DNA from 3 places in the Sutcliffiella horikoshii genome. Region 1 is predicted to be linked to each of the others. Evidence: a T-box and tRNA genes for the amino acid it is inferred to sense, from the RefSeq annotation. Region 1 holds a T-box; the other regions hold tRNA genes.
What was found. The T-box of region 1 lies ahead of ileS (isoleucine--tRNA ligase). A T-box ahead of a tRNA ligase gene usually reads a tRNA of that ligase, here a tRNA-Ile.

Region 1 (4,291 bases):
CCCATATCAGGGGAGCATGATGTACCGTTACATGCACTACAGAACCCTACTTCTGGTAAATCGCCATCTAATAAATCAACATCCTCAATCTCAGGTAATTCTAAGCTCTCTAATTTCATTTTCAAGTTCATTGAATTATTCACCTCCTTTCAAATTTATGGAAACTAAATTAATTCCTAAACAATGCCCTATACAGCAATGCTCAGGTTTAATGATTGCTGTTATTCCTTTTTCTCTTAAACTACTCTTCAAAATTTTGTAAGCTTCTTTATACTTATTTTCGATATTGAAAAGATTAGACTTCGCTTTTTCAGATTCTAATGTCTTAATTATAGCTTTAACACTAGAATCATTTAGATCCACTCCAACAGAACTAATTTTGGTCCCATTATAAAGATATATACTAGTTTCATATAAGGCATTTTCAACCAATTCAAAATGTATTATTTTTGTATTTTTGTGTTTTTCTTGAAGGCTTAGGTATAAAAAAGAAGCTTCCTGAGAGTAGTTTTGACATTCAACTTCAACTTTCTCATATAAACCTTCTAATAATTGAGAATTTAATAATGCTTTATATGCAGCCTCTTCATAAGTAATACCTGTTCCATAAACATTACCTCCTTCTTTGTCCTCAATTCTCTCGCATAAGGCAGAATATAGAGCATCTAAATACTTTACACCATATCCCTCATACCTATTTCCAGTTGCCCTATCACTTATTAAACTTCTTTTTAGAGGCATTTGTACTATTTCTAAATATTCTTCATCTAGTAAGTTATTTAATTTTAAAAAATCTTTTACGTTCTTTACCCATTCCGAAGAATTAGAATTGGTAGAGGAATTCGACTTCCTACGCTTTATATAATTTCCTGATGGTAAGTTAATCTTTCGATATGTTAAATCACTTAAATTTAATTTATAAAAAGGATATTCATCATCACCGCTAGGGGATACCACAGATAAGAACGCTTTAAATGCAATAATACTAGAAATCATTTTCTCCTCAATTTTTCCTAGTTTAACTTCATTAACATACTTATTAATACAATTTAAACAAGGTAGCTGATCAACTTTTAAGCCAGAAGTGAAAATGTTGTTTATATTTAATATTACTTTTATATTTTTATTTTTAATCATATGTATATATTTCAAAATATTCTGTACACTTCCATTAATATTTAAATAGATTATTGTTTGGAAATTGTTAAGTATCTCCAAATCAATCCCTGTTATAAATTTCATTTTAGTAAAATTATATAACGGTGAGTTTTGGTAAATGGTCACTGAGTTTGCCCCATTTTCTAATAAAAAATCTCCAACGTAAATTGGCATAATACCCTCACCGATTATAAGAAAGTTATGATTTCTAAAGTTATTAAATACTTTAATTGGGTTAGTTTGTAACTCTTCTACAAATGAAATTTGTGATTTGAATCTAGTATAAATATCATTATCAATTGTTTCATCAGTCGAAATATCTCTTATTAAATCAATATCATAAAGTTTTTGAATTATATTTTTTACAATTTCTTTATGCTTCTGATTTTCTACGTTGCGAATAATTTCTTCAATGGTAAACTCTCCATTTAGAATTGGTTTTAATAATTCTAACCAAGCTCTAATTCCCTTACCTTTTATCTTATAGTTTTTCTCCCTTGTTGAAATTAATAATCCATCCTCAACTTCAATATAATTGAAATTATCTCTAATTTTAGGTTTCATTTTCCCCTCTTTTTTAACTTTTTTCCCATTATTGCACAAATAAATAGCATTATCAACTTTTTGTTATAATTTTCAGAAAATAAATGTTGTACTTTGACATTATTTAGGTTTTAATGTATTATTATTATTATTAGGAATTATCAGTTTATTTCATTGACGAGAAAAAGTAGGCCATTATCCCTGTCCCCAGAGAGTCGCTGATTGCTGAAAGGCGACGACAAATTTTGGCTGAAAATCATCTCTGAGAAGTTCTTCCGAACATAGCTTATAGTAAGAAGAACCGGCATACGGCCGTTATCCGTACTATTAATTAAGAGCCGTGTCTAAATATACACGGAATATGGGTGGTACCGCGGATTCACTCCGTCCCTGGTTTTTTTCAGGGACGTTTTTTACATTTTCAGGGCTATATAAAAAAAGTTTGTTTAAATAATATGGTTATGAGGTGGATAAAATGCTTAATGTAAATACGAAAGAATTAGCTTTAGATCGTGAGAAACGGATTAAAAATTACTGGAATGCAGAAAATGTATTTTTCCGTTCAATTGAAAATAGAAACGGTGAAAAATCTTTTGTATTCTATGAAGGTCCTCCAACAGCCAATGGGCTACCGCACGCTGGTCATGTCCTAGGACGTGTAATTAAGGATTTCGTTGCACGATATAAAACCATGCAGGGCTATCAGGTATTTCGCAAGGGCGGCTGGGACACACATGGTTTACCAGTTGAACTTGAAGTGGAGAAGCAACTAGGAATCTCAGGAAAGCAACAAATTGAAAAGTACGGTGTTGAGAAGTTCATTGAAGAATGTAAGAAGAGTGTTTTTAACTATGAAAAACAGTGGCGTGAATTTACAGAGTCTATTGGTTACTGGCTCGATATGGATAATCCCTATGTTACGCTTGAAAACAAATACATTGAAAGTGTTTGGTATATCCTAAGTAATCTTCATAATCGTGGACTTTTGTACAAGGGTCACCGAGTGACGCCATATTGTCCTAGTTGTCAGACTACATTAAGCTCTCATGAAGTAGCCCAAGGCTATAAAGATGTCAAAGACCTTTCTGCTACAGCAAAATTTAAGGTTTTAGGTAAAGAAAACGAATTCTTCTTAGGTTGGACAACAACTCCCTGGACCTTGCCGGCAAATGTAGCGCTAGCTGTAAACACTGAGCTAATATACATAAAAGCTAAGAAGGATGATGAGATATACATTGTTTCAGAAGCTTTAGCAGAGAAAAACCTTGGTAAAGACTTTGAAGTAATATCTAAACATAAAGGAAGCGAATTGATAAATATCAGATATACAGCACCATTTCCATTTATGAAACCTGAGCGTGGTCACTTTATTGTCGAGGCAGATTTTGTTAACAATAAAAGTGGTACTGGTATTGTCCACATCGCACCCGCCTATGGTGAAGATGATTATAATTTAGTTAAAAAAAATAATCTCTCTTTTTTCAATATTGTTGATGATCAAGGGAAATATTTAAAGGATATCCCTATTTTTGCTGGTCGTTTTGTGAAAGACTGTGACGTTGATATCGTAAAATACTTAGCAAATTCAGGACTTCTTTTCCATAAAGAAAAATATAATCATAGTTATCCACATTGTTGGCGGTGTGACTCTCCATTACTTTATTATGCTATTGAAAGTTGGTTCATTAAAACTACAGAGTTAAAAGATAAATTCTTAGAAAACAACCAGGAAGTTGACTGGTATCCAAAACACATAAAAGATGGACGTTTTGGAAACTTTCTAGAAAACATGGTTGACTGGAATATAGGTAGAAATCGTTACTGGGGGACTCCACTTCCTGTATGGATTTGTGATGATTGTGATCACCAATATGCCCCAGATAGTATGGAAAATCTTCAAGAAAATGCTATAGGTGAAATTAGGGACTTGGATTTACATAAGCCTTATGTAGATCGAGTTCAACTAAAATGTAAAAAATGTAAAGGTACAATGAATCGTGTTTCAGAAGTGATCGACGTCTGGTTTGACAGTGGTTCTATGCCATTTGCACAGCATCATTATCCGTTTGAAAACAAAGAACAATTTGAAAAACAGTTTCCTGCAGATGTAATCTGCGAGGGAATTGATCAAACCCGCGGGTGGTTTTACAGTTTGTTAGCTGTTTCTACGTTGTTTACGGGTAAACTCCCTTACAAACGAGTTCTTTCAACAGGGCATATTTTGGATGAAGAAGGGCGTAAAATGTCAAAAAGCAAAGGAAATGCACTTAACCCAATGGAACTAGTTAATAAGTTTGGTGCGGACGCCTTGCGTTGGGCACTTTTAGCTGATAGTGCACCATGGAATAATAAGAGATTTTCCGAGAGGGTCGTGATGGAAGCTAAATCGAAATTAATTGATACTCTTGTAAACACTCATGGCTTTTACACGCTTTATGCTAATATCGACGGGTACCATTTCAATGAGAGTGAAGTTGGTGAGAAGACACTACTTGACCATTGGGTTATATCTCGTTTAAATAGTGTTTCCGCTGTTGTAAATGATGCATTGGATGAATACGACTTTACAAAAGCCGCGAAAGCACTAGAA
Region 2 (4,291 bases), on a different replicon from region 1:
ACTGCCCACCTGACACTGTCTCCCAGCCCGATAAGGGCTGCGGGTTAGAATTTCAATACAGCCAGGGTAGTATCCCACCGACGCCTCCACCGAAGCTAGCGCTCCGGCTTCTCAGGCTCCTACCTATCCTGTACAAGCTGTACCAAAATTCAATATCAGGCTACAGTAAAGCTCCACGGGGTCTTTCCGTCCTGTCGCGGGTAACCTGCATCTTCACAGGTACTATAATTTCACCGAGTCTCTGGTTGAGACAGTGCCCAGATCGTTACGCCTTTCGTGCGGGTCGGAACTTACCCGACAAGGAATTTCGCTACCTTAGGACCGTTATAGTTACGGCCGCCGTTTACTGGGGCTTCGGTTCAAAGCTTCGCTTGCGCTAACCTCTCCCCTTAACCTTCCAGCACCGGGCAGGCGTCAGCCCCTATACTTCGCCTTACGGCTTCGCAGAGACCTGTGTTTTTGCTAAACAGTCGCCTGGGCCTATTCACTGCGGCTCTCTCGGGCTTTAACACCCTAACAGAGCACCCCTTCTCCCGAAGTTACGGGGTCATTTTGCCGAGTTCCTTAACCAGAGTTCTCTCGCTCACCTTAGGATTCTCTCCTCGCCTACCTGTGTCGGTTTGCGGTACGGGCACCATACTCCTCGCTAGAGGCTTTTCTTGGCAGTGTGAAATCAGGAACTTCGGTACTATATTTCCCTCGCTATCACAGCTCAGCCTTAATGAGAAGCGGATTTGCCTACTTCTCAGCCTTACTGCTTAGACGCGCATATCCAACAGCGCGCTTACCCTATCCTTCTGCGTCCCCCCATTGCTCAAACGGAGTGGAGGTGGTACAGGAATATCAACCTGTTATCCATCGCCTACGCCTTTCGGCCTCGGCTTAGGTCCCGACTAACCCTGAGCGGACGAGCCTTCCTCAGGAAACCTTAGGCATTCGGTGGAAGGGATTCTCACCCTTCTTTCGCTACTCATACCGGCATTCTCACTTCTAAGCGCTCCACCAGTCCTTACGGTCTAGCTTCAACGCCCTTAGAACGCTCTCCTACCACTGTTCGTAAGAACAGTCCGCAGCTTCGGTGATACGTTTAGCCCCGGTACATTTTCGGCGCAGAGTCACTCGACCAGTGAGCTATTACGCACTCTTTAAATGGTGGCTGCTTCTAAGCCAACATCCTGGTTGTCTAAGCAACTCCACATCCTTTTCCACTTAACGTATACTTGGGGACCTTAGCTGGCGGTCTGGGCTGTTTCCCTCTTGACTACGGATCTTATCACTCGCAGTCTGACTCCCATGGATAAGTCTTTGGCATTCGGAGTTTGACTGAATTCGGTAATCCGATGAGGACCCCTAGTCCAATCAGTGCTCTACCTCCAAGACTCTAACACATGAGGCTAGCCCTAAAGCTATTTCGGAGAGAACCAGCTATCTCCAGGTTCGATTGGCATTTCACCCCTACCCACACCTCATCCGCTCACTTTTCAACGTGAGTCGGTTCGGGCCTCCATTCAGTGTTACCTGAACTTCACCCTGGACATGGGTAGATCACCTGGTTTCGGGTCTACGACCACGTACTCATGCGCCCTATTCAGACTCGCTTTCGCTACGGCTCCGTCTCATCGACTTAACCTTGCACGTAATCGTAACTCGCCGGTTCATTCTACAAAAGGCACGCTATCACCCATTAACGGGCTCTAACTACTTGTAGGCACACGGTTTCAGGATCTATTTCACTCCCCTTCCGGGGTGCTTTTCACCTTTCCCTCACGGTACTGGTTCACTATCGGTCACTAGGGAGTATTTAGCCTTGGGAGATGGTCCTCCCTGCTTCCGACGGGATTTCTCGTGTCCCGCCGTACTCAGGATCCACTCAGGAGGGAACGAAGTTTCAACTACAGGGTTTTTACCTTCTATGACGGACCTTTCCAGATCGCTTCATTTACCCCGTTCCTTTGTAACTCCATGTTGAGTGTCCTACAACCCCAAGAGGCAAGCCTCTTGGTTTGGGCTAATTCCGTTTCGCTCGCCGCTACTCAGGAAATCGCGTTTGCTTTCTCTTCCTCCGGGTACTAAGATGTTTCAGTTCCCCGGGTCTGCCTTCCATACCCTATGTATTCAGATAAGGATACTGCTCCATTACGAGCAGTGGGTTTCCCCATTCGGAAATCTCCGGATCAAAGCTTACTTACAGCTCCCCGAAGCATATCGGTGTTAGTCCCGTCCTTCATCGGCTCCTAGTGCCAAGGCATCCACCGTGCGCCCTTAATAACTTAACCGTTGACCAATATGGTCATGTGTCGATATCAGCGATGATATCTATAAAGAAAATTACTAAGATGAACGATATTTTGTGAATATCTTGATATTAGTTACATTATCTAGTTTTCAAGGAACAACAAGGATAAATCGAATGATTTATCTTATATGACAATTCGTAAGAATTGTCTATGGATGATAATTTTCACGGAGTGAAAACATCTTGGTGGAGCCTAGCGGGATCGAACCGCTGACCTCCTGCGTGCAAAGCAGGCGCTCTCCCAGCTGAGCTAAGGCCCCATAAAAGTTCTATAATTAAAAAATGGTGGGCCTAAGTGGACTCGAACCACCGACCTCACGCTTATCAGGCGTGCGCTCTAACCAGCTGAGCTATAGGCCCCGACTATCTATGAGAGAGATCTCTCAAAACTAAACAAAACAACAAGCGTACATTCCTTAGAAAGGAGGTGATCCAGCCGCACCTTCCGATACGGCTACCTTGTTACGACTTCACCCCAATCATCTGTCCCACCTTAGGCGGCTGGCTCCAAAAGGTTACCCCACCGACTTCGGGTGTTACAAACTCTCGTGGTGTGACGGGCGGTGTGTACAAGGCCCGGGAACGTATTCACCGCGGCATGCTGATCCGCGATTACTAGCGATTCCGGCTTCATGCAGGCGAGTTGCAGCCTGCAATCCGAACTGAGAACGGTTTTATGGGATTGGCTCGACCTCGCGGTTTTGCTGCCCTTTGTACCGTCCATTGTAGCACGTGTGTAGCCCAGGTCATAAGGGGCATGATGATTTGACGTCATCCCCACCTTCCTCCGGTTTGTCACCGGCAGTCACCTTAGAGTGCCCAACTGAATGCTGGCAACTAAGATCAAGGGTTGCGCTCGTTGCGGGACTTAACCCAACATCTCACGACACGAGCTGACGACAACCATGCACCACCTGTCACTCTGTCCCCCGAAGGGGAACGTCCTATCTCTAGGAGTGTCAGAGGATGTCAAGACCTGGTAAGGTTCTTCGCGTTGCTTCGAATTAAACCACATGCTCCACCGCTTGTGCGGGCCCCCGTCAATTCCTTTGAGTTTCAGTCTTGCGACCGTACTCCCCAGGCGGAGTGCTTAATGCGTTAGCTGCAGCACTAAAGGGCGGAAACCCTCTAACACTTAGCACTCATCGTTTACGGCGTGGACTACCAGGGTATCTAATCCTGTTTGCTCCCCACGCTTTCGCGCCTCAGTGTCAGTTACAGACCAGAAAGTCGCCTTCGCCACTGGTGTTCCTCCAAATCTCTACGCATTTCACCGCTACACTTGGAATTCCACTTTCCTCTTCTGCACTCAAGTCCCCCAGTTTCCAATGACCCTCCACGGTTGAGCCGTGGGCTTTCACATCAGACTTAAAGGACCACCTGCGCGCGCTTTACGCCCAATAATTCCGGACAACGCTTGCCACCTACGTATTACCGCGGCTGCTGGCACGTAGTTAGCCGTGGCTTTCTGGTTAGGTACCGTCAAGGTGCGAGCAGTTACTCTCGCACTTGTTCTTCCCTAACAACAGAGCTTTACGACCCGAAGGCCTTCATCGCTCACGCGGCGTTGCTCCATCAGACTTTCGTCCATTGTGGAAGATTCCCTACTGCTGCCTCCCGTAGGAGTCTGGGCCGTGTCTCAGTCCCAGTGTGGCCGATCACCCTCTCAGGTCGGCTACGCATCGTCGCCTTGGTGAGCCGTTACCTCACCAACTAGCTAATGCGCCGCGGGCCCATCTGCAAGTGATAGCCGAAACCATCTTTCAATAAAGAACCAGGAGGTTCCTTATATTATCCGGTATTAGCTCCGGTTTCCCGAAGTTATCCCAGTCTTACAGGCAGGTTGCCCACGTGTTACTCACCCGTCCGCCGCTGACCTTTCAAAAGCAAGCTTTTGAAAGGTCCGCTCGACTTGCATGTATTAGGCACGCCGCCAGCGTTCGTCCTGAGCCAGGATCAAACTCTCCAATAAAGAGTCTGAGCTTTTGCTCAAAA
Region 3 (4,291 bases), on a different replicon from region 1:
AGGAAACCTTAGGCATTCGGTGGAAGGGATTCTCACCCTTCTTTCGCTACTCATACCGGCATTCTCACTTCTAAGCGCTCCACCAGTCCTTACGGTCTAGCTTCAACGCCCTTAGAACGCTCTCCTACCACTGTTCGTAAGAACAGTCCGCAGCTTCGGTGATACGTTTAGCCCCGGTACATTTTCGGCGCAGAGTCACTCGACCAGTGAGCTATTACGCACTCTTTAAATGGTGGCTGCTTCTAAGCCAACATCCTGGTTGTCTAAGCAACTCCACATCCTTTTCCACTTAACGTATACTTGGGGACCTTAGCTGGCGGTCTGGGCTGTTTCCCTCTTGACTACGGATCTTATCACTCGCAGTCTGACTCCCATGGATAAGTCTTTGGCATTCGGAGTTTGACTGAATTCGGTAATCCGATGAGGACCCCTAGTCCAATCAGTGCTCTACCTCCAAGACTCTAACACATGAGGCTAGCCCTAAAGCTATTTCGGAGAGAACCAGCTATCTCCAGGTTCGATTGGCATTTCACCCCTACCCACACCTCATCCGCTCACTTTTCAACGTGAGTCGGTTCGGGCCTCCATTCAGTGTTACCTGAACTTCACCCTGGACATGGGTAGATCACCTGGTTTCGGGTCTACGACCACGTACTCATGCGCCCTATTCAGACTCGCTTTCGCTACGGCTCCGTCTCATCGACTTAACCTTGCACGTAATCGTAACTCGCCGGTTCATTCTACAAAAGGCACGCTATCACCCATTAACGGGCTCTAACTACTTGTAGGCACACGGTTTCAGGATCTATTTCACTCCCCTTCCGGGGTGCTTTTCACCTTTCCCTCACGGTACTGGTTCACTATCGGTCACTAGGGAGTATTTAGCCTTGGGAGATGGTCCTCCCTGCTTCCGACGGGATTTCTCGTGTCCCGCCGTACTCAGGATCCACTCAGGAGGGAACGAAGTTTCAACTACAGGGTTTTTACCTTCTATGACGGACCTTTCCAGGTCGCTTCATTTACCCCGTTCCTTTGTAACTCCATGTTGAGTGTCCTACAACCCCAAGAGGCAAGCCTCTTGGTTTGGGCTAATTCCGTTTCGCTCGCCGCTACTCAGGAAATCGCGTTTGCTTTCTCTTCCTCCGGGTACTAAGATGTTTCAGTTCCCCGGGTCTGCCTTCCATACCCTATGTATTCAGATAAGGATACTGCTCCATTACGAGCAGTGGGTTTCCCCATTCGGAAATCTCCGGATCAAAGCTTACTTACAGCTCCCCGAAGCATATCGGTGTTAGTCCCGTCCTTCATCGGCTCCTAGTGCCAAGGCATCCACCGTGCGCCCTTAATAACTTAACCGTTGACCAATATGGTCATGTGTCGATATCAGCGATGATATCTATAAAGAAAATTACTAAGATGAACGATATTTTGTGAATATCTTGATATTAGTTACATTATCTAGTTTTCAAGGAACAACAAGGATAAATCGAATGATTTATCTTATATGACAATTCGTAAGAATTGTCTATGGATGATAATTTTCACGGAGTGAAAACATCTTGGTGGAGCCTAGCGGGATCGAACCGCTGACCTCCTGCGTGCAAAGCAGGCGCTCTCCCAGCTGAGCTAAGGCCCCATAAAAGTTCTATAATTAAAAAATGGTGGGCCTAAGTGGACTCGAACCACCGACCTCACGCTTATCAGGCGTGCGCTCTAACCAGCTGAGCTATAGGCCCCGACTATCTATGAGAGAGATCTCTCAAAACTAAACAAAACAACAAGCGTACATTCCTTAGAAAGGAGGTGATCCAGCCGCACCTTCCGATACGGCTACCTTGTTACGACTTCACCCCAATCATCTGTCCCACCTTAGGCGGCTGGCTCCAAAAGGTTACCCCACCGACTTCGGGTGTTACAAACTCTCGTGGTGTGACGGGCGGTGTGTACAAGGCCCGGGAACGTATTCACCGCGGCATGCTGATCCGCGATTACTAGCGATTCCGGCTTCATGCAGGCGAGTTGCAGCCTGCAATCCGAACTGAGAACGGTTTTATGGGATTGGCTCGACCTCGCGGTTTTGCTGCCCTTTGTACCGTCCATTGTAGCACGTGTGTAGCCCAGGTCATAAGGGGCATGATGATTTGACGTCATCCCCACCTTCCTCCGGTTTGTCACCGGCAGTCACCTTAGAGTGCCCAACTGAATGCTGGCAACTAAGATCAAGGGTTGCGCTCGTTGCGGGACTTAACCCAACATCTCACGACACGAGCTGACGACAACCATGCACCACCTGTCACTCTGTCCCCCGAAGGGGAACGTCCTATCTCTAGGAGTGTCAGAGGATGTCAAGACCTGGTAAGGTTCTTCGCGTTGCTTCGAATTAAACCACATGCTCCACCGCTTGTGCGGGCCCCCGTCAATTCCTTTGAGTTTCAGTCTTGCGACCGTACTCCCCAGGCGGAGTGCTTAATGCGTTAGCTGCAGCACTAAAGGGCGGAAACCCTCTAACACTTAGCACTCATCGTTTACGGCGTGGACTACCAGGGTATCTAATCCTGTTTGCTCCCCACGCTTTCGCGCCTCAGTGTCAGTTACAGACCAGAAAGTCGCCTTCGCCACTGGTGTTCCTCCAAATCTCTACGCATTTCACCGCTACACTTGGAATTCCACTTTCCTCTTCTGCACTCAAGTCCCCCAGTTTCCAATGACCCTCCACGGTTGAGCCGTGGGCTTTCACATCAGACTTAAAGGACCACCTGCGCGCGCTTTACGCCCAATAATTCCGGACAACGCTTGCCACCTACGTATTACCGCGGCTGCTGGCACGTAGTTAGCCGTGGCTTTCTGGTTAGGTACCGTCAAGGTGCGAGCAGTTACTCTCGCACTTGTTCTTCCCTAACAACAGAGCTTTACGACCCGAAGGCCTTCATCGCTCACGCGGCGTTGCTCCATCAGACTTTCGTCCATTGTGGAAGATTCCCTACTGCTGCCTCCCGTAGGAGTCTGGGCCGTGTCTCAGTCCCAGTGTGGCCGATCACCCTCTCAGGTCGGCTACGCATCGTCGCCTTGGTGAGCCGTTACCTCACCAACTAGCTAATGCGCCGCGGGCCCATCTGTAAGTGATAGCCGAAACCATCTTTCAATAAAGAACCAGGAGGTTCCTTATATTATCCGGTATTAGCTCCGGTTTCCCGAAGTTATCCCAGTCTTACAGGCAGGTTGCCCACGTGTTACTCACCCGTCCGCCGCTGACCTTTCAAAAGCAAGCTTTTAAAAGGTCCGCTCGACTTGCATGTATTAGGCACGCCGCCAGCGTTCGTCCTGAGCCAGGATCAAACTCTCCAATAAAGAGTCTGAGCTTTTGCTCAAAATTTGCTAGCTTGTGTTACTTAAAATCATTTTGTCGTGTTCCGTAGAACCGACGTTATGACGCTGTTGTTTTGTTTAGTTTTCAAAGAACTCTTTTGTGTTGACGCCTTTCAAAAGCGACTTCACTAATATATCATTTATTTCGTTTTAAGTCAACATCTTTTTATTATCTTTTTTCGATAGTTATGTAAGATGCAACTCGTTGTCGTTGCTGACTTGATTGATTATAGCATGGGTGGAATAGGGATGCAATTACTTTTTTAATATATTTTTATTTTCTTTTTTGCTAGTCTACTTTTTAGGTTTTTGGTTGTCTTTTAAACCTAAAAAACGAAGGAAACCTAATAGATTCCCTTCATTCTTTTCAACTTATTTATTTTAAAACTTCTTCTATATAAATATCCAATTCTTGATTCAGGGTAAGGAATTGATCTGATTCAATTTCTCTCACCATCGGCCTGGATGGGTATTGCGGGTCGATAAAGGCGACTTCTGCAATTTTATTGTTGGAAAGCTTTACTTTGTCGCCGATGCTAAAGCTGCATACATTAGAAGTAAGAGCTTGAACGATAGAGAGGTCATACTTGCCAAAGGTTTCATGTTTCAGCTGCTCGATTACTTTAAACGGCGATTGCTTGCTGCGGTACTTCCTTGGTGATGTCATTGCATGAAATACGTCTGCTACTGCCAGTATCTTCGTGTAAGTATGTATTTTGTCTTCTGATAAGCCAAAAGGGTAACCGGTTTTATCGTAGCGCTCATGATGCTGTAATACAGCTAGTTTTATTTCATCTTGTATTACTGGTTGTTTGCTTACCATTTGGTAACTGAAGATTGGATGTTCTTTTATTTGCGCAAACTCCTCTTTTCTCAGGACCGCAACATTTTTTAAGATTTTCTGATCGATGCGTGACATGCCGCA

Region 2: it encodes a tRNA-Ile, which carries the amino acid that the T-box ahead of ileS (isoleucine--tRNA ligase) is inferred to sense. The anticodon was not compared.
Region 3: it encodes a tRNA-Ile, which carries the amino acid that the T-box ahead of ileS (isoleucine--tRNA ligase) is inferred to sense. The anticodon was not compared.

Annotation. Positions count from the first base shown of each region.
Region 1 is NZ_CP082921.1:150,588-154,878, forward strand. It holds gene K7887_RS22855 (hypothetical protein) at 1-131, opposite strand, end outside; gene K7887_RS22860 (hypothetical protein) at 136-1,722, opposite strand; T-box leader at 1,867-2,096, shown strand; gene ileS (isoleucine--tRNA ligase) at 2,177-4,291, shown strand, end outside.
Region 2 is NZ_CP082918.1:33,158-37,448, reverse strand. It holds rRNA gene K7887_RS00175 (23S ribosomal RNA) at 1-2,276, opposite strand, end outside; tRNA gene K7887_RS00170 (tRNA-Ala) at 2,481-2,556, opposite strand; tRNA gene K7887_RS00165 (tRNA-Ile) at 2,580-2,656, opposite strand; rRNA gene K7887_RS00160 (16S ribosomal RNA) at 2,717-4,268, opposite strand.
Region 3 is NZ_CP082918.1:10,313-14,603, reverse strand. It holds rRNA gene K7887_RS00060 (23S ribosomal RNA) at 1-1,356, opposite strand, end outside; tRNA gene K7887_RS00055 (tRNA-Ala) at 1,561-1,636, opposite strand; tRNA gene K7887_RS00050 (tRNA-Ile) at 1,660-1,736, opposite strand; rRNA gene K7887_RS00045 (16S ribosomal RNA) at 1,797-3,348, opposite strand; gene K7887_RS00040 (HD-GYP domain-containing protein) at 3,743-4,291, opposite strand, start outside.